3 regions of the Azoarcus sp. DD4 genome follow, and region 3 is predicted to be linked to each of the others. Evidence: predicted binding sites of a transcription regulator. Region 3 holds the regulator's gene; each other region holds the start of a gene.

Region 1 (7,901 bases), 2.3 Mb from region 3:
ACGTCGGAACCGGCGTTGGGCTCGCTCATCGCCAGCGCGCCGACGTGCTCGCCGGAGATCAGCTTGGGCAGGTATTTCTGCTTCTGCGCCGCGTTGCCGTTGCGGCGGATCTGGTTGACGCACAGGTTGGAGTGGGCGCCGTACGAGAGGCCCACCGAAGCGGAGGCACGCGACACTTCTTCGAGCGCGATGATGTGGGCCAGGTAGCCCATCGCGCTGCCGCCGTATTCCTCTTCCACCGTCATGCCGTGCAGGCCGAGGTCGCCGAGCTTCTTCCACAGGTCGGCGGGGAATTCGTTGTTCTGGTCGATGGCGGCGGCGCGCGGCGCGATTTCCTCGTCGGCAAAGCGCTTCACCGTGTCGCGCAGGGCCTCGACGGTTTCGCCGAGGTTGAAGTCCAGGCTGGGAATGTTCATCGCGTGTCTCCTCGTTCTGTATGTAGGCCGGCCGCGGCGAAGGCACGGCAGGCCGGATGATCCGAGCGTAATCCAGCGGCCGGCGCAACGCGCGCCAAGATGGTTGCAAATCCTGCCGCCTCGGCTAGCATCGCGCCAACCATGAAAGCCCCGCCCGCGCCCGCCCTCACCCTGCCGGTCGGCCCCGGCGTCGATCCGACGCGCGGCACCGCCGCCACGCCCATTGCCTTCATCCGCGCCATCGTCGATGCCTACCGAGGCTACGGCACCGATCCGGCCACGGCGCTGCGGCTGGCACAGATCACGCCGCCGCAGCTGGCCGACGACGGCGCCCACGTCACCGCGCTGCAGTTGGAGATCATGTCCGCGGTGGCGATGCAGGAACTCGACGACGAAGCGCTGGGCTGGTTCTCGCGCCGCTTGCCGTGGGGCAGCTACGGCATGCTGTGCCGCGCCTCGCTCGGCGCACCCGACCTGGGCGTGGCGATCAAGCGCTGGTGCCGCCACCACCGCCTGCTGACCGACGACGTGCTACTGCACCTCAAGGTCACCAAAAGCGCCGCGACGATCACGCTGGAACGGCGGCTGGAGCCGCCCGCGCTCACCGCCGGCATGCGCGAATTCTGCTGCGTCACCCTGCTGCGCTACCTGCTCGGCTACGCCTGCTGGGCGGTGGATTCGCGCATTCCGCTGCAGGCGGCGCACTTCCCGTATCCGCGGCCGGAGCACCACGCGGTGTACCCGTTGCTGTTCGCCGGGCCGGTGGCGTTCGACGCCGAGTGCGCCGGCATCCGCTTCGATGCGCAATACCTGACGCTGCCGATCCGCCGCGACGAACGCGCGCTGCGCACCATGCTGCAACGCGCGCTGCCGCTCACCGTGCTGCAATACCGCCGCGACCGCCTGCTGGTGCAGCGGGTGCGCGAGCTGCTGCGCACGCTCACCCGGGAAGGCGGCGAATCGCTCACCGCCGAGGGCGTCGCCGCGCATCTGCATCTCTCCGCCCGCACCCTGCACCGCCAGTTGCAGGAAGAAGGCGCGTCATTGCAGCAATTGAAGGACGAGGCGCGCCGCGAACGCGCCATCGAACTGCTCAACCGCAGCACCCGACCGGTGAAGCAGATTGCGCTGGCGGTGGGGTTTCGCAACGAGAAGAGCTTTGCACGGGCGTTTCGGGAGTGGACGGGGGAATCGCCGAGCGGGTTTCGGGGAAGGCGGGCGGGGGAGTGAGGTTGTCTTCCCTCCCCTTTAGGCGGGCTGGCCCGTTTGCCCCCTCCCCTTCAAGGGGAGGGTTAGGGTGGGGATGGGGTTAGAGCCCCGCGGACTGTGGCGCCGCTCCGCCCCGGCCACCGCTCCGGCAGGAATTGGACGTCCTACGGCGCTGAGTTCAACCCCATCCCCACCCCAGCCCTCCCCTTGAAGGGGAGGGAGCAAACGGGCCAGCCCGGCAGTCTGCGCTTCGCTCCGCCGCTACGGCGGCGCAGAGCAGTGCTCTGCGAAACCCCGCCTCCGCCCCCTTGAAGGGGAGGGAATAGAACCTCGCCCTACCCCACCACCGCTGCCAGATACCCCGCCGAGTTCCGCGTCAGCGCCACCGACACGATCCACGCAAACACCGCCAGCGCCCCGACAAACGCCACCGCCCGTACCCCCCGCGTGCGCCCGCGCTTCAGCGCCACCGTGCCCAGCCCGATATACACCAGCAGCCCGACGATCTTCGCCGTAATCCAGGCCGAATGCGGCGGGTACTGGCCGCTCATCGCCGCCAGCGTGATCGCGCTTACCAGCAACAGGGTGTCCACCACGTGGGGCAGCACCCGGACCGGCAGCCATTGCGGCAGGCCGCCGCGCATCAGCACCCATAGCCCACGCAGCAGGAAACCGAGGCCGCTCAACACAACGCAGGCCAGATGGATGTGCTTGATTGCCATGTACATTCGACTGTTCTCCCGGTGTGCGGCACCGCCGCGGGCGGGCCGCGGCCGCGATGGGCTAGAATCAGGGCATACCCACAACAGGCTTGCCCCCATGGCCGGAGACCTCCCCAACGCCTCCCCCGCCCTGATCGCGCAACTGCGCCAGGTGCCGCTGTTTTCCGAACTCGGCGACGAGGATATCGCAAGCATCGCCCGCCAGAGCCGCGAACGCACACTGACGCGGGGCGACGTGCTGTTCCAGCGCGGCGACATGCCGCGCGGTTTCTTCTGCGTGCTGCGCGGCCAGATCAAGCTCGCCTTCTCGTCGGCTGCCGGCAACGAGAAAGTGGTCGAGGTCATCGGCGCCGGCCAGAGCTTCGGCGAAGCGGTGATGTTCATGGAGCGGCCCTATCCGGTGTTCGCCGAGGCCCTGGTCGACACCACCCTGCTCGCCATCGGCCACGATGCCATCCTCGGCCAGCTCGACGACAACCCGCGCTTCGCCCGCAAGCTGCTGGCGGGCTTGTCGATCCGGCTGCACAGCCTGGTGCGCGATGTCGAGACCTACACCCTGCGCTCCAGCATGCAACGCGTCATCGGCTACCTGCTGCAGCAAACGCCGGAAGACATCAATGCCGGCGAATGCCGCATCGACCTGCCGACCAGCAAGCAGGTGATCGCCTCGCGTCTCAACCTCACCCCGGAAACCCTGTCGCGCATCTTCCACGACCTCGCCGAAAGCGGCCTGATCACCGTGGCGGGCAAACGCATCACCCTGCACGACCTGCGCCGCCTGCGCGCCCACGAGGGCTGAACGCGGCTACAGCGGCGTGTCCAGCGGCGCCGGCAGCGCGGCCAGATAGGCGCGCAGCGCGCCGCCGAGATTGGCCAGCAGCAATCCGCCCGATGCGGCCAGCAGCAGCCCCGCCGCCAGCGCCGCCGGCGACCACGCCAGCGCGACGATCATCGCCAGCAGGCCGGACAGATGCAGGCGGTAGTGCAGCAGCTGGCGCGCCTCGGTCACCAGCCTGGTCATGGCCGGCGGACGGCTGACGCTGCGGCGCAGATGCAGCCACAGGATGAAGGGCACGATCTTGTAGAGCATGCCCAGCATCACCGACAGGAAGGCGCCTGCCAGCACCAGCACGCCGAGCAGCAGCGGCAGGCCGGCACCGAGATCCACCCCCGCGACGCTTGCCGCCAGCAGGGCCGCGGCGGCGGCCAGCGCCACCATCGCCAGCCGCCAGAAGCGGAAGCAGGCATCGGTCACCTTGCGCCGGCGACGCCGCTGCAGCGCCAGCGTCGCCCACGCGAAAGCAGCCGCAGCCAGCGCAAGGCCGAGCGCAAGCGCGGCGTCCGTCCAGGCCCACCCGAACGCCCAGGCCAGGCTGCCGGCCACCAGCAGGACGACCATGCCGATCAGCAGGCCACGCGTGAAGCGCACCGGGTAAGCCGGCGTGAGCAGGAACATCGGCACCACCAACCAAGCCACCGCCGCCAGCAGCAGACCGCCCCAGCCGCCCAGGCCCCAGGCCTGATGCAGCACCGACAACGCCAGCCAGTCCGGCGCGATGTCGCCGCTGCGCGCCAGCGCCAGCGCGAACCCCAAGCCCACCGTCACCACCAGCGCCACCATCGCGCCACGCAAGCCCCACACCGTGGCGCCGAGCGCCGCGGTGCGCCACAGGCCGACGGAAACACCGAGAAAGAGCGCGAGGATGGCGAGACCGAGCAGCGACAGGGCGGCATGGAAGAACACCGCGTCGCCCAGCAGGAAGCCGGCGGCGAGCGCGCCGCCGCCGAGGCTGAGCGCCAGGTGCACCAGCCCGGCGAGGATGCGCGGCTGCCAGACGTTGGCACCGGCCGCCACCGGCAGCACCTGGAACAGCGCGCCCAGCATGATCTGCAACATCATCCCGGCGGTGAGCAGATGGGTGGCGGCGAGCGCCTCCGGCGTCCACCGGCTGGCGAACACCGCCTCGCCGCGCAGCGCCAGCAGCAGGCCGGCGGCGATGGCGAACAGCGGTGCGGTGAAGAAGAAGCGCAGCGGCACCGACAGCGGCGGAGCCTGCTCGAAGGACATATCGGTGGCCATCAGTCGCCCTCCTCCCGACTGCCCGCAGCGGCCGTCATGTACCGGCGTGGCGGATGTGGATGATGAAGCGGCCGTCGTCCTCGCAGTACTCGACGCGGTAGGCGAAACCGTTGTTCTTCAGGATGTTGTAGAGCGGAAAGGGCTCGCGGTTGAGCCAGAGCTGCAGCGTTTCGTCGCGCGGCAGCGTGTCCAGCGCCTCCAGGGTCAGCTCCATCGGCCCCGGCGGCTGCAGGTCGCGGGCGTCGATCACGCGCGGCGGAACATCGTCAGCCATGGGACACCTCCGCCAGCGCCTGCTCGACCTCGCCCATGAGGGCACCGAAGGCAGCCGCGTCGCCGCCGAGCACCTGGTCGCACATCGGGTAGAGGATGTTCTCCTCCTTCATGTTGTGCTGCTGCATCAGGATCAGCAGGGTCTCGGTGGCATCGCCGAAGGCGTCGGCATCGCGTGCCGCCAGCGCATCGTCCAGCCAGCTCAGCAGTTCGCGCATTTCGTCGTGCTCCGAGCGCATCACCCGCGTCGGCCCGCCGGCATTGCCGGTCTGCCGCTCGAAGGCCGGGAAGATGCGCCCCTCTTCCACGTCGAGGTGGCCCAGCAGGTCGGCGCGAAAGCGCGCGAAGCTGTCGGCGCAGGACGGCCAGTCGGCGCTGCGGGCGGCGGCCTCGGCGGCGGCGAAGACCTCGTCGCAGTGGCCATGGTGTTGATGCATCAGTCGGGTCAGTCGGTCCATTGCGCGGCTCCGGGTGGTGGATGGCCGGATTGTTCGCGCCGCTGCGGCGCCGCTCCTTGACGCCCATCAAGTCGTGAAATTCCCTCGCCGGCGGCGCCCGGACCTTGCGCCGATGCCGGGTGGTTCTTGATTTGAATCATGGAGAAAGCGTCCCTGCAGAAACGAGAATCCGCCGCATTACCCGTTTTCCCTCCCCAACCAGAAGAGACCCGACATGAGGACACTGCCATGAGCGGCATCATGACCAAGGCGATGGCGCGCAATATTTTCTACGGCGGATCGATGTTCTTCTTCCTGCTGTTCCTTGCGCTCACCTTCCATACCGAGAAAGAGCTGCCCAAGCTCGACAACCGCGAAAACCTCACCCCGGCGGTGATCGCCGGCAAGAAGATCTGGGAGACGCGCAACTGCATCGGCTGCCACACCCTGCTCGGCGAAGGCGCCTACTTCGCGCCCGAGCTCGGCAACGTCTATGTACGCCGCGGGCCGGACTTCATCAAGGCCTGGATCAAGGCCCAGCCCACCGGCGCCCCCGGCCGCCGCCAGATGCCGCAGTTCAACCTGACGGAGCAGGAACTCGACGACCTCGTCGCCTTCCTGAAGTACAGCTCCGAGATCAAGACCGCCAACTGGCCTCCCAACATCGAAGGCTGACCGCCCGCGTCCGCAAGGAGAAACTCATGCAATACAAATCACAGGCGGTCGCCAAGCCCTACTTCGTGGCGGCGATCGGACTCTTCGTCGGCCAGATCGTGTTCGGCCTGATCATGGGCCTGCAGTACGTGGTCGGGGATTTCCTCTTCCCCGCCCTGCCCTTCAACGTCGCACGCATGGTGCACACCAACCTGCTCATCGTGTGGCTGCTGTTCGGCTTCATGGGCGCGGCCTACTACATGGTGCCGGAGGAATCCGAAACCGAGCTCTACAGCCCGAAACTGGCGCTGGCGCTGTTCTGGGTCTTCCTCGCCGCCGGCGCGCTGACCATCCTCGGCTACCTCTTCGTGCCCTACGCCAAGCTCGCCGAGATGACCGGCAACGACATCCTGGCGACCATGGGGCGCGAGTTCCTGGAGCAGCCGCTGATCACCAAGATCGGCATCGTGGTGGTGGCGCTGGCCTTCCTGTTCAACATCACCATGACCATGCTGCGCGGGCGCAAGACGGCGATCAGCATGGTGCTGCTGCTGGGGTTGTGGGGGCTGGCGATCTTCTTCCTGTTCTCCTTCGTCAATCCGCACAACCTGGTGCGCGACAAGTTCTACTGGTGGTGGGTGGTGCACCTGTGGGTTGAGGGCGTGTGGGAACTGATCCTTGGCGCGCTGCTGGCCTTCGTGCTGATCAAGGTCACCGGTGTCGACCGCGAAGTCATCGAGAAGTGGCTGTACGTCATCATCACGCTGACGCTGGTGACCGGCATCATCGGCACCGGCCACCACTACTACTGGATCGGCGCGCCGGAATACTGGCAGTGGTGGGGTTCGATCTTCTCCGCGCTGGAGCCGATTCCCTTCTTCGCGATGACGGTGTTCGCCTTCAACATGGTCAACCGCCGCCGCCGCGAGCATCCCAACCGCGCCGCCACGCTGTGGGCGCTGGGCACCGGGGTGATGGCCTTCCTCGGCGCCGGGGTGTGGGGCTTCCTGCACACGCTGGCCCCGGTGAACTTCTACACCCACGGCAGCCAGATCACCGCCGCCCACGGCCACATGGCCTTCTACGGCGCCTACGTGATGGTGGTGCTGTGCATCATCAGCTACGCCATGCCCATCCTGCGCGGCCGCGCCGCCAACTCGAACAAGGCGCAGGTGATGGAGATGTGGAGCTTCTGGCTGATGACGATCGCGATGGTGTTCATCACCCTCTTCCTCACCGCCGCCGGCATCCTGCAGATCTGGCTGCAGCGCGTCTCCGACACGCCGCTGTCCTTCATGGCAGCGCAGGACCAGATCTCGCTGTTCTACTGGATGCGCGAGGCCTCGGGCGCGGTGTTCTTCATCGGCCTGCTGATCTACCTGGCGAGCTTCTTCGTGAAGGGCGAGAAGAAGGCCGCGACCGCCTGACGAAGCGGATTCCGGTTGCCCCGCCGCGGCGGGGCCGGCCCGGGGGCGGCGACAGCCGCCCCATTTCCATCCGGAGGTCCGGCAGATGGCCAGGAAATTCCCACTGCATCCTAAGCACCCCGAACGCATCTGCTGGGGCTGCGACAAATACTGCCCGGCCGATTCGCTGGCCTGCGGCAACGGCTCGGGCCGCACCCAGCACCCGGCCGAACTGCTGGGCGACGACTGGTACCTCTGCGGCGACTGGGAGCTGGACGTCGCCGAAGACACGGCCTTGCCCCCGTCCTGAGCGGTTCATCCGCCTCTTTCACCGCGCTGCAGCGCCAGACGCAACGCCCGGCACTGCGCTCAACTCCCCATCGCCTCGATCTCCACCCGCGGATTGCTGGTGTAGTACATGCGCTCGCCGTCCTGCAGCCGCAGGTAGTTGTCGCCCTTGATCGTGCAGTGCGCGCCCAGGGTGGGGTCGTGGTGCAGGATGTGGCCGTCGGGCATGACGCCGTAGATCAGGATGGCATGGCCGAAGCGGCGCTTGCCGATGAAGAACTTGCCGACCTTGCCGCCGCCCATGAAAGGGCCGTTCTGCTTCAGGAAGGCCGCGATCTCGTCGGTGGAAGCGAAGTTCCTGTCCTCGAAGCGCAGGTTGTTGGTGCTGCGGAAGGCCTGCGGGATCTCGTCGTAGG
Region 2 (7,901 bases), 170 kb from region 3:
CTACGTCGTCGATCCCGACTGGCTGTCCTGCCTGATCCCGCACTTCGACAAGCCCGACGTCGCCGTGGTGCAGGCACCGCAGGCTCACCGCGACTGGGAGACCCACCCCTTCCGCCGCATGTGCAACTGGGAGTTCGACGGCTTCTTCCGCATCGGCATGCACCACCGCAACGAACGCAACGCCCTGATCCAGCACGGGACCATGACCCTGGTGCGCCGCCTGGCGCTGGAAGAAGTCGGCGGCTGGTCGGAATGGTGCATCTGCGAGGACACCGAGCTCGGCCTGCGCCTGATCGAAAAGGGTTACGACACGCGCTACGTGGACCACATCCTCGGTCGCGGCCTCACGCCGTCGGACTTCGCCGCGATCAAGAGCCAGCGCTTGCGCTGGGCCTTCGGTGCGATGCAGATCCTCAAGGCCCACCTGCCGCAGATGGTCGGCAAGAGCACGCTCAACCTCGCCCAGCGCTACCACTTCCTTACCGGCTGGTTCGCCTGGCTGGGCGACGCGCTGCAGCTGGTATTCGCCTTCGGCAGCCTGCTGTGGACGCTTGGCATCCTGCTGTTCCCCAAGGCCTTCGGCCTGCCGGTGACGGCGCTGGCGCTGCCCATCCTCGGCTTCATGGCCTTCAAGGCCGCGCTCGGCCCCATTCTCTACCGCCGCACGATGGACTGCCCGTGGAAAGACATTCTCGGCGCATCCATCCTCTCGGTCGGCCTGGCACATGCGATCGCACGCGGCGTGTTCACCGGCCTGGTGAAGAAGAAGGGGGTGTTCGTGGTCACGCCCAAGGGTTGGAAGGCCAAGGGCGCGCTCGCCTTCTTCGGGCCGATCCGCGAAGAGCTGGGCATGCTGATCGCGCTCGTCCTCGGCGCCGTGGCGCTGGTGAGCCTGCGCGGCGCCAACGATCTCGAAACCCAGCTGTGGGTCGGCATCCTGGCCCTGCAGTGCATACCCTACATCGCCTCCATCGCCTGCCAGGTGGCAGCCTACATGCCGGAACGCCCGGCTGCCGCCCCCGCCGGCATCAACAAGCTCGGCACCGCGGCCTGACCGGCGTCACCCGGCCCGAAACGCCATGTCGTCAGACATGGCGTTTTTTCTAGGCGAACATCAAACCGAGCGCCCCGGCGGCGAGCAATACCGGGAAGGCCACCGCACTCACGCCCAGGCCGCCCCGTATCATCGTCCGCTGCGGCAGCTTGCCGGAGCCGTACACGATCGCGTTCGGCGGTGTCGCCACCGGCAGCAGAAAGGCGCAGGATGCCGCGCTTGCGACGAGCACGGCGAGCGGCTCGCCGGGCAAGCCGGGCGCCAGTTGCAGGAAGAGCGGCACCAGCAGTGCCGCACTTGCGGTATTGCTGGTCACCTCGGTGATCGCCATGGCAAAGAGAATCACCAGCGCAAGGCACAGCACGGCGGGCAGCATCGCCAACGGCTCACCGAACTGAGCGGCGATCCAGGCGGCGGCACCGCTGTCCGACAACACCCGGCTCAAGGTCAAGCCGCCGCCGAACAGCAGCAGCACACCCCATTCCGCACTGCGGTCGATATCGTCCCAGCTTGCAAGACGCAGTCCATGCAGCAGGAAGAGCGCGAACAGGGCCACCGCCGCATCGAAGCCGCGCCCCAGCCCGGAAATCACCGCCAGCGGCGCACCGAACACCCACAAGGCAACGGTCAAGGCAAACACGCCCAGCATCAGGCTTTGCGGCGCGCCCCAGTCACCCGTGCCACCGACCGGCGCCTCCACCCGCGCCGACAGCTCCGGCTTCAAGGTCCAGCGCAAGGCCAACTCCATCAGCGGCATCAGAACCAGTACCAACGGAATGCCCCACAGCAGCCAGTCGGCGAAATCCATCCCCACATTCGCCGCCGCGATCGCGTTCGGCGGGCTCCCGACCAACGTCCCCATGCCGCCGATGTTGGCGGCAAACGCGACACCCAGCAGCACGTAAGCATAGGTGGAGCGGTGGGATTCGTAGGGCAAGGGTGACAGCAGACCGAGCGCCAGCGGCAGCATCATGGCGGCGGTGGCCGTATTGCTGATCCACATCGACAGCAGGGCCGTCAGCCAGAACAACCAGCGCGCCGCCCTCCCCAGCCGCTGCCCGGCACGCGCGATCACCCAGGCCGCGATGCGCACATCAAGCCCCTGCCGGTGCAAGCCTGCCGCAAGGGCGAAACCGCCGAGAAACAGGAAGATCACCGGGTCGGCAAACTGCCGCAACGCCTCGTCGAACGGGAGCAGGCCGGTCACCGCAGCCAGCAGTGGTACCAGCAGCGCAGTAACGCTTACGTGCAATGCCTCGCTCACCCACAGCCAGGCGATGGTGGCAAGCAGCGCCAGGCCGCTGCCAACGGCGCCGCCCGCCAGGGCTTCGATGCCGAAGAACAGGGCGATCGCGATTGCCAGATTCAGGTTACGCAAGCTTGCCTCTCACCGAAATGGGTGCCGCTCATCCCGCCAGCCGCTCACGGCACCGCCGGCAGCGGAATCTCGTGGCTGTAGTCCACGCCCGCGGTCAGCGCCCGGCAATCGTCGAGGAAGGTGCGGATCGCCGCGGTGTGGTACTTGCCGCGATGCCAGACGAACTGGAACTTGCGCCGGAGATCCAGTTCCGGCGTCACCACCCGCACCAGGCTGCCGCGCCGGAAGGCGTCGCGCAACGCCAGCAGTGAGATGCAGCCGATGCCCAGTCCACTCTCCACCGCCCGCTTCACCGCCTCGGTGTGTTCCAGTTCGAGGCGTGGGGTGAAGCTGCCGGCATGATGACGCAAGGCCTGCTCGAGCGTCTGCCGGGTGCCGGATCCACGCTCGCGCAGGATCCAGGGTTCGCCGGACAGCTCGGCCACGGTGGCCTCGCCACGACGCGCCAACGGATGACCGGGCGCGCAGAACACCGACAGCTCATCGCCCACCCACTCGCCGACCTCGACTTCCGGATCGTTCACCACGCCCTCGACCAGACCGAGGTCGATCTCGTAGCGCGACACCATGCCGACGATGCTGGCCGTGTTGTGCACCTGCAGTTGCACACGGCTTTCCGGGTGGCGCTGCAGGAAGCCAGCCACGATCAACGGCAGCAGGTAGTTGCCTATGGTCAGCGTCGCGCCGATGCGCAGGCTGCCGAGGCCGCGCTCGCCGCGCAGCAGCGCTTCGATCTCCTGTGCGCGGTCGAGGAACTCCACCGCCTTCGGCAACAGCAGGCGCCCCTGCTCGTTCAGGCGCAGGCGCTTGCCGTGGCGGTCGAACAACTGCTGTGCGAACTGATGCTCCAGTTCGGCCAGCGCGGCGCTGGTGGCCGACTGCGACAGATTCATGACTTCGGCCGCGCGCGACACGTTTTCGCTGCGCGCGATGGCAACGAAGACTTCGAGCTGGCGCAGGGTGTATCGCATATCGATCAAGCCTCTAAGTGTTATCTGAATTATCCACTGAATCGCTAAACCGGTGTCCTTACAATTCAAGCCATCGATAGACCCCACCCACCTGGAGCGCAACCGGCATGAGCAACCTGAACGAAGAACGCGTCATCAGCGTGCACCACTGGAACGATTCCCTGTTCAGCTTCCGCACGACCCGCAATCCGGGGCTGCGCTTCGAGAACGGGCAGTTCGTCATGATCGGCCTGGATGTCGACGGCCGTCCGCTGACCCGCGCCTACAGCATCGCCAGCCCGAACTACGAGGAGCACCTGGAGTTCTTCAGCATCAAGGTGCCCAACGGTCCGCTCACCTCGCGCCTGCAGCACCTGCGCGAAGGCGACCCCATCGTGATCAGCAAGAAGCCCACCGGCACGCTGGTGCTGCACGACCTCAACCCCGGCAAGCACCTCTATCTGCTGGCCACCGGCACCGGCCTCGCCCCCTTCATGAGCGTGATCCAGGATCCGGAAACCTACGAACGCTTCGAGAAGGTGGTGCTGATCCACGGCGTGCGCTACGTGTCGGAACTCGCCTACGCCGACTTCATCACCGAAGGGCTGCCCAGCAGCGAGTTCTTCGGCGACGAAGTGCGCGACAAGCTGATCTACTACCCGACCGTCACCCGCGAGCCTTTCCGCAACCAGGGACGTCTTACCGAACTGCTCGACTCCGGCAAGCTCTGCGCCGACATCGGCCTGCCGCCGCTCGACCCGGCCACCGACCGCGCCATGATCTGCGGCAGCCCGGCGATGCTGCAGGACTGCTGCGACCTGCTCGACCGTCGCGGTTTCAAAGTATCGCCCCGCATCGGCGAACCGGGCGACTACGTCATCGAGCGCGCCTTCGTCGAGAAGTAAGTCCGATCGAGCTGATGCAACTCCCGGACCGCAGGCCGGCGTGCAGCACCTACCGCCTGCCAGCGGCGCCGGCCAGAATCGTTGACACGGCTCAAATCGCGTCGCCGCACCATCGTTAAGATGCTGCGGTGAAACGCCGCGCATTTCATTTACTCGTCATCAGCCTGCTCGCCCTGCTGGCCGTCGCCCTGGTCGCGCTGACCTGGCGCACCCCGGTACCGGAGGTAGCGGCGTCGACGGCCAGCCCGATCAACACGCCCGCCGACACCATCGCCCGCGACGAGCCGGTTTCGCCACTGCCGCGCGACATCGCGTCCATCGACCCCGTCCGCCGCGCGCTGGGCGAACGCCTGTTCCACGACCCCGGCCTGTCGCGCGACGGCACCATCTCCTGCGCCAGCTGCCATCCGCTCGGGCTGGGCGGCACCGACCGGCGGCGGGTATCCATCGGCGTCGGCGGCACCCCGGGCCAGTTCAATGCGCCGACAGTGCTCAACGTCGGCCTCAACTTCGCGCAGTTCTGGGATGGGCGTGTCTCCACCCTGGAAGCCCAGGTTGCCGGGCCCATCCACAGCCCGGTGGAAATGGATTCCGACTGGGCACGGGTGATCGCCCGCCTCGACGCCAGCACCGAGTACCGCGACGCCTTCGCCCGAGCCTACCCGGAAGGCATCACCGCGGCCACCGTCGCCGACGCCATCGTCAGTTTCGAACGCAGCCTCACCACGCCCGACGCCCCCTTCGACCGCTACCTGCGCGGCGAACAGCCCGCCCTGGATGCCGATGCGCGCGAGGGTTATGCCCGCTTCAAGGCCTACGGTTGCGCCAGCTGTCACCAGGGCATCGGCATAGGCGGCAACATGTTCCAGCGCTTCGGCGTCATGGGCAACTACTTCGCCGACCGTGGCAAGGTCGACCCTGCGGACCTCGGCCGCTACACGGTCACCGGCCTCGAGAGCGACCGCCATGTGTTCAAGGTGCCCAGCCTGCGCAACGTCGCGATCACCCCGCCCTACTTCCATGACGGCGCGGTCGACAGCCTGGACGAGGCGGTGGCGATCATGGGCCGCTACCAGCTCGGCCGCGAGATTCCCGCCGACGACCGCCGCCTGATCGTCACCTTCCTGCAATCGCTCACCGGCAGGACGCCGGACCTGCAACGCCCGACCCCTGCCCGATGACACCGCTCCCCGCCACGTTCAATCCCTTTGCCGGCATCGACCGCGGGCGCATCATGCGCACCGCGCTGCTGATGGTCGCCGCGATGGCCCTGCTGGGTTGGCTTTTTTCGCAAGCGGACGCCGTCACCTCCGACGACAACCAGCGCTATGGCCGCGACCTGCGCCAGCTGCTCAACATCGACTCCGACCTCAACGCCGCGGTACTGGCCAGCGGCAACGGCCTCTACCGCGACTTCGACGCGGTCACCCGTGGCACGCTGGCACTCAGCGACATCGGCACCGCGCTGCAGCGCACCCCCGGCTTCCTGGACGAACGCGACCGCAACGCCCTCGACCGCGAAGTCGTCGAACTCCGGCGACTCACGGCCCGCAAGGCCGAGCTCGTCGACCACTTCAAGCGCGAAACCGCGGTGCTGCGCAACTCGCTGTCCTACTTCCCGGCCGAAACCGACGCCCTGATCGACGACGGCATGCTCCCGCCGCCGCTGTCGCGTCGGGTCGGCATCTTCGCCCGAACGGTGATGACCCATGCGCTTAACGGCGACCCCGCGCTGTCGCGCACGGTAGCGCAGCGGCTGGACGCGCTTGTCGCCGCGTCCCGCGAATTGCCGCCACCGCTCGCTGCCCGGCTCGCCAACCTGCTTGCGCACGCGCGCATCGTTCTCGAACGCAAGCCGACGCTGGACGCCCTCACCCGCGACATCCTCGAACTGCCCACGACCGCCCGCGGCGAATCGCTGATCCGCGCCTATGCCGCCGGCTACCAACGCGCCGCCGAGCGTGCCCACACCTACCGGGTGCTGCTCTTCGTCGTCGCGCTCGCTCTGGCCGGCTACCTCGCCCTCGCCATCCTGCGCCTGCAACGTGCCTCGCTCGCGCTGGCGGGTGCCAACCGCAAGCTCGAAGAACGCATCGAAACCCTGCGCCTCACCCAGTCCGAGCTGCACCTCTACGCCAACGTGTTCACCAACGCCAGCGAGGGCATGGCGATCACCGATGCCGAAGCCCGCATCGTCGCGGTCAATCCGGCTTTCACCGATATTACCGGCTACAGCATCGAGGAAATCGGCGGCAAGACCCCGGCAGTGCTCAGCTCCGGCCGCCAGGACGCGGCCTTCTACCGCAAGATGTGGACCACGCTCGCCCGCCGCGGCCAGTGGCAGGGCGAGATCTGGAATCGCCGCCGCAGCGGCGAGATCTACCCGGAATGGCTGTCGATCACCGCGGTGCGCAGCGAGACCGACGACATCAGTCACTACATCGGCATCTTCTCCGACATCACCGACCGCAAGGAATCCGAAGCGCGCATCCGTCACCTCGCCCACCACGACGCGCTCACCGGCCTGCCCAACCGCCTGCTGCTGCAGGACCGCCTGGCCCAGGCCATCCTGCAGGCCCGGCGCGGCGAGCGCCACGCGGCGGTGCTCTTTCTCGACCTCGACCGCTTCAAGACCATCAACGACACCCTCGGTCACGAGGTCGGCGACGGCCTGCTGCGCCAAGTGACCCAGCGTTGCCTTGCCGCTGTGCGCGAAACCGACACCGTGGCACGTCAGGGCGGCGACGAGTTCGTCATCGTGCTGCCCGATCTCGAACACCCGCAGGACGCCGGCATCATCGCACGCAAGATACTCGGCACACTCGCCCAGCCCTGCCGGCTGGGCATGCACGAGCTCACCGTCACCGGCAGCATAGGCATCGCCCTGTACCCCGGCGACGGCAACAACGCCTCGATGCTGCTGCGCAACGCCGACGCCGCCATGTACCGTGCCAAGGCGGACGGCCGCAACGGCTTCCAGTTCTACGCCGCCGACATGAACACCCACTCGCTCGGCGAACTGCTGCTGGAACATCAGCTGCGCGGCGCGCTCGACCGCGACGAACTGCGGCTCTACTACCAGCCCAAGGTCGACGCCGCCGACGGCAGCCTCCGTGGCTGCGAAGCCCTGCTGCGCTGGCAGCACCCCGACCTCGGCCTGCTGTCGCCCGGCCGCTTCGTCCCGGCAGCGGAAGAATCCGGCCTCATCGTGCCCATCGGCGAATGGGTGCTGCGCGAAACCTGCCGCCAGCTGCGGGCGTGGCTGGATGCAGGCCTGACGCCGGTGCCGGTGGCGGTCAACCTTTCCGGCCAGCAGTTCGCCCACCAGGACATCGTCGCGCTGGTCCGCGATGTGTTGGCCGAGCACCGCCTCCCGGCCCGGCTGCTGGAGCTGGAGCTTACCGAAACCATGCTGATGCGCGACGTCGACCGCACCATCGCCACCCTGGCCGAACTGCGCGACATGGGGGTGACGCTGGCGATCGACGATTTCGGCACCGGATACTCCTCACTGGCCTACCTGCGCCAGTTCCGCGTCAATACGCTCAAGATCGACCGCAGCTTCGTGCACGACATCCGTCCGGGCGGCAGCGACGGCAAGATTGCCACCGCGG
Region 3 (7,901 bases):
GCTACGTGACCCCGCCTTCATCGGGGCGGCTGATTTTCTGTGCGTCGAGTCCACCTACGGTAACCGTGCCCACCGTTCGATGAGCGAGACTGAAGAGGAACTGGCAGCAGTCGTGCACGAGACCCTGAAACGCAGGCGCGGGAATGTCATCATTCCGGCGTTCGCGGTGGGCCGTACTCAGGAATTGTTGTTCGTGCTTGCCAAACTCGTACGTGAAGGGAAGATGGATCCGCTTGAGGTCGTCGTCGATTCGCCGATGGCGTCGGCGGTGACCGAATTGACGGTGCGACATGAGGGGCTTTGGGACGCCGAGAGCCGTGAGCTCTTTGCATGGTCTCAACGTCATGCAGATCGCTTCAAAGTACGTTTTGTGCAGGACGTAGAGGAGTCCATGGCGCTGAACAGTCGCCCCTCTGGTCTGGTTATCGTCTCGGCGAGTGGCATGTGCGATGCCGGCCGGATCAAGCACCACCTGCGCTACAACCTTGGACGTAGCGCTTGCGCCATTGTGATGACGGGATTCCAGGCTGCTGGAACGTTGGGGAGGCGCCTCGTGGATGGCGCACGGGCGGTAACAATCTTTGGTGAGCGCATTCCGGTCAAGGCGAGCGTTCATACAATAGGTGGTCTGTCGGCTCATGCCGATCAGCCCGCCTTGCTCGCCTGGCTGGCGCATTTTTCCAGGCCGCCGCGTCAGACGTTTATCGTACACGGCGAGGCCGGCGCCTCGGCTGCATTTGCCAAAGCCATCGAACATCGGCTCGGTTGGCCGTCTCCTGTCTTGTCGCAGCGCGGGACGCGATACGAATTGTGCTAATCGTTATTCATGGTTGCTGCGCTGGCGGGTAGTGGCAGAATCAGGACGGATGACCGAAGGCAGGATCCCATCATTTCCAGGGTGAAACATGAAGAAGATTGATCGGCTCGATCCCGGCCTGGCTGTAAGGCGGACGGCGCAGCAGCTGCACGAACTGGTGGAAGGTACGTTCGATCCGCTCGGCATGGCTGCGCCCATTGTCCACGCGCAGCTGGCGTGGCTTTCACATCCGCAGGAACTCGCGGAGCGGTTTGCGCGCTTGTCGAGCGACCTGTGGCGTTTGCAGTGGCACACCTGGAACCGCGTTGTGGGCCTGGCGGGCGAGGATCCTATCCGTCCGAACGTCGACGATGCCCGTTTTTCCGATCCGGTTTGGACCGACTCGCCGACTTGGGATCTCACCAAGGAGTGGTACCTGGCGCTGACCCACCACATGCAGGATATGCTCTACGACACTCCGGGGCTGTCGGGCAAGGAGCGCAGACGGGCGGCGTTCTGGTGGCGGAAATGGCTCAACGCGGTGGCTCCGACCAATTTCCTGTGGACCAATCCGGTTGCCTTGCGCAAGGCAGTCGAGACGCGGGGCGAGAGTCTGGCTCAAGGCCTGCACAACCTGCTCGAGGATCTTCGGAGCGGCAATGTCCGAATGACCAATCCGGACGATTTCACTGTTGGCGAGAATCTCGCGACGACTCCTGGGGCGGTGGTGTTTCGCAACGAACTGCTCGAGCTAATTCACTATGCTCCGACGCAGCCCAAGGTGCATGCCGAACCGGTGGTGATCGTTACGCCCTGGATTAACAAGTTCTACATCCTCGACCTTGTGCCGAAGAAGAGCATGATCCGTTTTCTGCTCGATCGGGGGCTGGACGTATTCATCACGAGCTGGAAGAACCCCGACGCTGCAATGCGGGATTACCGGTTCGACGATTACCTGATGAAGGGAGTGCATGCCGCGGTGGAGGCGGCGCGTGCCTTCACCGGAGCGGACAAGGTCCACGCAGCCGGTTACTGCATCGGCGGTACGGCGCTGAGCATGTACATGGCCTGGGCGAACCGCCATTTCGCCGAAGATGCGGTGCCTGTTGCGGACTGGACCTTGTTCACCACCCTGGTCGATTTTCGCAAGCCGGGCGATATAGAGGTCTTCATCGATGAGGCAAGCATTCGCTACCTGACCGACGGCATGGCGCGCAAGGGCTTTCTCGACGGCAAGGAGATGGCTTCGGCGTTCCGTCTGTTGCGTTCCAACAGTCTGATCTGGCATTACGTGGTGCATGGCTGGCTCTACGGCGAGACGCCTCCACCGTTCGACGTGCTGTACTGGAACATGGATACAACGCGCATGCCGTACGCGATGCATGCGTGGTACCTGCGCGAACTCTATCTGCACAACAGGCTGGTACAGAAGGATGCACTGGTGGTTGCGGGCGAGCCCCTGGACCTGGGAATGATCACTCAACCGCTTTACGCGGTAGCAGCCGAGGATGACCACATTGCGCCCTGGGCCGAGACCTTCAGGGTGAACAATCTGGTCATAGGACCAAAGCGCTATGTGCTATCGAGTTCGGGTCACATCCTCGGCATCGTCAATCCTGTGGTCAAACCGCCAAAGCGGAGCTTCCGGGTCGCCGAGGCGCATCGATCCGAAAGCGCGGACGCATGGCTGGAACGCGCCGAACAGCATCAGGGGAGCTGGTGGGAGGACTGGATGCAGTGGTTGAAACCCCGTGCAGGGGCGCTGGTCGACGCGCGGCCGGCTGCCTCGGATGTCTTTCCCCAACTGGCTCCGGCACCGGGCACCTACGTGCTGGAGCGCTGAGTGCGACAACGGCCGGGGTGGCTGGCCCGCGGCCGTCAGCGGCAGGCTGACTGGTGCTGGATCAGTTTCTTGAGGCCGGCACTGTCGAGGATACGAATGTGTTTCTGCTGGACAGCAACCAGCCCTTCGTCCTGGAAGCGCGAGAAGGCACGGGAGACGGTCTCGAGTTTGAGCCCGAGATAGGAGCCGATTTCCTCGCGCGTCATGCGCAGGTGGAATTCTGCAGCGGAGAAGCCGCGCGCAGTAAAGCGCTGCGACATGTTCAGCAGAAAGGCGGCGAGGCGCTCTTCGGCCCGCATGGATCCAAGCAGCATCATCACGCCGTGGTCGCGCACGATCTCGCGGCTCATCACCTTGTGGAACTGGTGCTGCAGGCCCTCGATTTCACGCGACAGTTCCTCCAGCTTCGCATAGGCGATCACGCAAACCTCGCTGTCTTCCAGCGCGATCGCGTTGCAGGAGTGAACTTCGTTGCTGATGCCGTCCAGGCCGATGATTTCGCCGGTCATCTGGAAGCCGGTGACCTGGTCCCGGCCATCTTCGAGCAGCACATCCGTCTTGAACGAACCGGCGCGGATCGCGTAGATTGCTTCGAAGGGATCGCCAGCCCGATACAGATGTTGCTGACGCTTGATCTTGCGTCGTGCGCCGACCAGCTCGTCAAGCCGGTCGATCTCGTTTTCGGTCATCCCGAAGGGGAGGCAGAGTTCCACCAGGTTGCATTGGGAACAGGCCGTCTTGAGTCCTGCTACAGTAATCGGCACTGCTGCCTTCATCTGCACGATACACTTGCTCCGAGTTTGTAGGAGGATCGTCGCGTTGATCCAAGTCAACCACAAAACGCCGGCTTTCTGCCATTGTTCGGCACACATTGCCGCAGCACGATCATGAACGCCCACACAGACCTCATCTTCGATCCGCAACTCATACGCAGGTTCGACATCAACGGACCGCGTTATACCTCGTATCCGACGGCCGATCGTTTTGTCGAAGCGTTCGATGCGAGGGCTTTGCAGGATTGGTTGGCCAGACGGGCGGTTGGCGGGGTTAGCCGACCGCTGTCATTATACTTCCACATCCCGTTCTGTAACACGATCTGCTACTACTGTGCCTGCAACAAGATCATCACCAAGGATCACGGGCGTTCGGCCAAATACTTGAAATATCTGGCCAAGGAGATCGAGATGCAGGCTGCCGCGCTCGGTGGCAGCCGCCAGGTCACCCAGTTGCACCTCGGCGGCGGCACGCCCACCTTCCTGTCGCACGAGGAACTGCGACAGTTGATGGATTCGGTGCGGGCGCATTTCAATCTGGTGCCCAACGGCGAGTATTCGATCGAGGTCGACCCACGCAAAGTCGATTTCGACACGGTCGAATTGTTGGCCACCCTGGGGTTCAACCGTATGAGCGTCGGCGTGCAGGACTTCGCCGAAGACGTGCAGCGCGCGGTCAACCGGGTGCAAAGCGTCGAAGAGACGCGCCTGGTGATCGAAGCGGCCCGCGCCACCGGCTTCAAGTCGGTTAGCATGGACCTTATCTACGGCCTGCCCAAGCAGAACGTGATCAGCTTCAACCGCACGCTTGAGCAGGTGCTGGACATCTCGCCGGACCGTATCTCGCTCTACAGTTACGCTCATCTCCCCGGACTGTTCAAACCGCAGCGCCGCATCCTCCAGAGCGACATGCCGAGTGCCGATGCGAAGCTGCAGATCCTGCAACTCGCCATCCGCCGTCTGACCGAGGCCGGCTACGTCTACATCGGGATGGATCACTTCGCCAAACCCGACGACGAGCTTACCGTCGCCCAGCGGCAGGGCCGGCTGCACCGCAACTTCCAGGGTTATTCGACCCAGGCCGAGTGCGATCTGCTCGCGTTCGGTGTGTCGGCGATCGGGAAGATCGGTCCGGTCTATTCGCAGAACGTGAAGACGCTGGACGAATACTATGACGTGCTGGATCGTGACGAGCTACCGGTATTGCGTGGCATCGAACTGACTGCCGACGACCTGCTGCGGCGTTCTGTAATCCAGGCATTGATGTGCCATTTCGAGCTGTCGATGCAGTCCATCGAGATCGCCCACCTCATCGACTTCCGCGAGTATTTTGCCGACGAGCTGGCGGATCTCAAGGAGATGGAGGCGGCGGGATTGCTCAAGGTAGAGGGCGACTGGATCAGCGTGTTGCCGGCAGGGCGGATGCTGGTGCGCGGAATTGCCATGGTGTTCGATCGCTACCTGCGCGCTGATCGCGAGCGGGCCCGCTATTCCCGCGTGATCTGAGTGCGGCCGGAGCAGCGGGGAGCGTAGAATGCAGGCTTCTCCTTGCTGCTCGAGCCGCGCCTTTCGCGGGCGTTCAAGATTTTCCCATGCCTGAAACCGGCTACTTTGCGGTATTCCTGATTGGTCTTCTCGGCGGCACTCACTGCGTCAGCATGTGCGGCGGCATTGTCGGGGCACTCAGCGTACAGGTACGTACGCCAGCGGAAAGCCGTCGTCAGTGGCCCATCCATCTTGCGTACAACCTCGGTCGTATCGCCACCTATACGCTGACGGGCGGCCTGCTCGGGGCGCTCGGTTCGGTCGGCATGCTGTACGGCGGCGTGCTGCCGGTGCAGATCAGCCTTTACGTTCTCGCCAACCTGATGCTGATCGCGCTCGGGCTTTACCTGACAGGCTTCACTTCGGTGCTCGCGCCGGTGGAGAAGGCTGGGCACCATTTGTGGCGCCGGCTGCAACCGGCGACGCGCAGATTCCTGCCGGCGCATTCGGTGAAGCAGGCGCTGCCGCTCGGCCTGCTGTGGGGTTTCCTGCCATGCGGGCTGGTGTATAGCGTACTTGCGACCGCGCTGGTGACCGGATCGGCCGCGCGTGGCGCGGGATTGATGCTGGCCTTCGGCCTGGGAACGCTGCCCAATCTGCTGCTCGCTGGCATGTTGTTCAAGCGCTTTCGCGATCTCACCCGTAACAGCAAGGTACGCTTTGCCGCGGGCCTGATGGTGCTGGGGTTCGGCGTGTTCGGGCTGTTCCATGCGCCCACCCTGGGCGGTTCGTTGTGGAACGGCGTGGTCTGTCTGGTCTGACGCTCGTCGCCGGGGGACTTCAGTCCCGCGCCAGGGCCTTCAGGATCGGGCAGGGGGCGGGTGCGGTGGTGGCGTGACAACACTGCACCAGTTCGCGCAGTGCGTCGCGCATCTCACCGAGCTGACGCATGCGTGCTTCGATGAGATCGATTTTTGTCTGAGCCAGGTTACGCGCCTTGTCTCGATCGGTCTCCTCGTTGAGCGATAGCAAGCCCGCAATCTCGTCGAGCGAGAAGCCGAGCTGCTGAGCCCTGCGGATCGCGCGTAGCCTGGAGAGATCCGCATCGCCGTATGCGCGGTAGCTGCCGTTGCGCCTTTGGGGTTCGTCCAGCAGGGCGCGCCGCTGGTAATAGCGTATGGTTTCCACGCCGACGTCGGCCGCTTTCGCGAGGGCGCCGATGGTGTAGCTGGCCATGGTGTTGACTCCGTACTCAAGTACGGGGTTTAGACTGCGCTTCATCGTCGCTTCATGCAAGAGCACAGTATGTCAGCAATCATGGTCAAAGACGGGGCTGTCTCGGCCGCCGTGGTATCGAATCTCGATCTGCCGGTGGCAGGCATGACCTGCGCGGCCTGCGCGGGCCGCATCGAGAAGATCCTCAACCGCCTCCCCGGTGTTGCGGCCAGTGTGAATCTCGCGGCCGAGAAAGCGCACGTGCGCCTTGCCGGCGCCGACACTACGCCGGCAGGGATCGTTGCGGCGATACGAAAGGCCGGCTTCGACGTGCCGGATGCCACGCTGGAACTCGGTATCGGCGGCATGACCTGCGTGGCCTGTGCCCAGCGACTCGAAAAGGTTCTGAACCGTCTGCCGGGCGTGTCGGGCACGGTGAACTTTGCCAGCGAGCGCGCAACGCTGCGCTATACCCCCGGGCTGGTCACCCCCGAGCTGATCCGCCAGGCGGTGCTGAAGGCCGGTTTCGAGGCGACCGAGACCGGACTGGCAGCGCGCGATCAGGCCAGGCTGCGGCAGCAGGAGCATTGGCGCGAGGAGCGCCGGCGCTTCGTCATCGCGGCAGTGCTGACCCTTCCGCTCGCGGCGCAGATGCCGGCGATGTTCGGCCTGGGTGGCATGGATGCGATGCATGACATCATCCCGCGCTGGGTGCAGCTGCTGCTGGCGACGCCTGTGCAGTTCTGGATTGGGGCGCGCTTCTACCGCGGTGCCTGGTCGGCGCTGCGGGGTGGTTCGGCCAACATGGATGTGCTGGTTGCCCTCGGCACCAGCATGGCCTACTTCTACAGCCTCTTTGTCACCCTGTTCGATCGCCATGACCTCCACGTCTATTTCGAGGCGTCGGCGATGATCATCACGCTCATCCTGCTCGGCAAACTGATGGAGGCCCGCGCCAAGGCGCGGACCACTGCGGCGCTGGATGCGCTGTTGCGCCTGCAGCCCAAGATGGCCCGGGTCGAGCGCGACGGTGAGCTGGTCGACGTGCCGGTCGACAGCCTGCATCCCGGGGATTTCTTCGTATTGCGCCCAGGCGACGCCGTGCCGGTGGACGGCGTGGTCGAATCCGGTCGTTCGGCGCTCAACGAGGCGATGCTGACCGGGGAGAGCCTGCCCGTGGACAAGGCCGCGGGTGACAAGGTCTTCGCTGCGACCGTCAATGGCGAGGGCGCGCTGCGCTGTCGGGCGACCGGGGTTGGTGCCAGCACGCTGCTGGCAGGCATTATCAGGCTGGTGGAGCAGGCACAAGGCTCGAAGGCGCCGGTGCAAAGGCGAGCCGACGAGATCGCTGCGGTGTTCGTGCCGGTGGTGGTGGGTATTGCCTTGCTCACTCTGGCCGGCTGGTGGCTGTTCTCCGGAGATTTCCAGCAGGCTTTGATCAATGCGGTTGCCGTTCTGGTGATTGCCTGTCCGTGTGCGCTGGGGCTAGCCACGCCGACCGCAGTCATGGTGGGTACGGGCCAGGGGGCACGCGCAGGGATGCTGGTGAAGAACGCGGCAGCTCTGGAGTTTGCAGAGCAGATCAGGATCCTGGCGGTGGACAAGACCGGCACCTTGACCGAGGGGCAGCCGGCTGTCAGCGAGGTGGTGCCGGCCGACGGCTGGACGCGCGGTAAGCTCCTTGCGTGCGCGGCAGCGCTGGAGCAGGCCAGCGCCCATCCGATCGCGGCCGCAGTGGTCGAGGCCGCCCGCAGTGAGGCTGGTACGCTACCGGCAGCGACGGGTGTGC

Evidence for each region. The regulator FNR, encoded in region 3, switches genes on or off when oxygen is low (the NO sensors DNR and NnrR bind a similar motif). The targets are predictions, from matches to a motif close to TTGANCTAGNTCAA.
Region 1: a site for FNR is predicted at 5,215-5,228, ahead of CJ010_RS19135 (hemerythrin domain-containing protein). Genes of this name have one in related genera too.
Region 2: a site for FNR is predicted at 4,369-4,382, ahead of CJ010_RS07800 (cytochrome-c peroxidase). Genes of this name have one in related genera too.

What each region holds. Positions count from the first base shown of each region.
Region 1 is NZ_CP022958.1:4,136,923-4,144,823, forward strand. It holds gene CJ010_RS19105 (isovaleryl-CoA dehydrogenase) at 1-416, opposite strand, end outside; gene CJ010_RS19110 (AraC family transcriptional regulator) at 558-1,646, shown strand; gene CJ010_RS19115 (SirB2 family protein) at 1,961-2,353, opposite strand; gene CJ010_RS19120 (Crp/Fnr family transcriptional regulator) at 2,445-3,146, shown strand; gene CJ010_RS19125 (hypothetical protein) at 3,153-4,427, opposite strand; gene CJ010_RS19130 (DUF2249 domain-containing protein) at 4,462-4,701, opposite strand; gene CJ010_RS19135 (hemerythrin domain-containing protein) at 4,694-5,158, opposite strand; gene CJ010_RS19140 (cytochrome c) at 5,387-5,812, shown strand; gene CJ010_RS19145 (cbb3-type cytochrome c oxidase subunit I) at 5,839-7,218, shown strand; gene CJ010_RS19150 (DUF3079 domain-containing protein) at 7,304-7,507, shown strand; gene CJ010_RS19155 (papain-like cysteine protease family protein) at 7,567-7,901, opposite strand, start outside.
Region 2 is NZ_CP022958.1:1,642,727-1,650,627, reverse strand. It holds gene CJ010_RS07820 (glycosyltransferase family 2 protein) at 1-1,054, shown strand, start outside; gene CJ010_RS07815 (DASS family sodium-coupled anion symporter) at 1,104-2,432, opposite strand; gene CJ010_RS07810 (LysR family transcriptional regulator) at 2,477-3,403, opposite strand; gene CJ010_RS07805 (ferredoxin--NADP reductase) at 3,511-4,287, shown strand; gene CJ010_RS07800 (cytochrome-c peroxidase) at 4,416-5,468, shown strand; gene CJ010_RS07795 (EAL domain-containing protein) at 5,465-7,901, shown strand, end outside.
Region 3 is NZ_CP022958.1:1,808,399-1,816,299, forward strand. It holds gene CJ010_RS08505 (MBL fold metallo-hydrolase RNA specificity domain-containing protein) at 1-817, shown strand, start outside; gene CJ010_RS08510 (alpha/beta hydrolase) at 906-2,639, shown strand; gene fnr (fumarate/nitrate reduction transcriptional regulator Fnr) at 2,675-3,415, opposite strand; gene hemN (oxygen-independent coproporphyrinogen III oxidase) at 3,527-4,918, shown strand; gene CJ010_RS08525 (sulfite exporter TauE/SafE family protein) at 5,005-5,718, shown strand; gene CJ010_RS08530 (MerR family transcriptional regulator) at 5,738-6,133, opposite strand; gene CJ010_RS08535 (heavy metal translocating P-type ATPase) at 6,203-7,901, shown strand, end outside.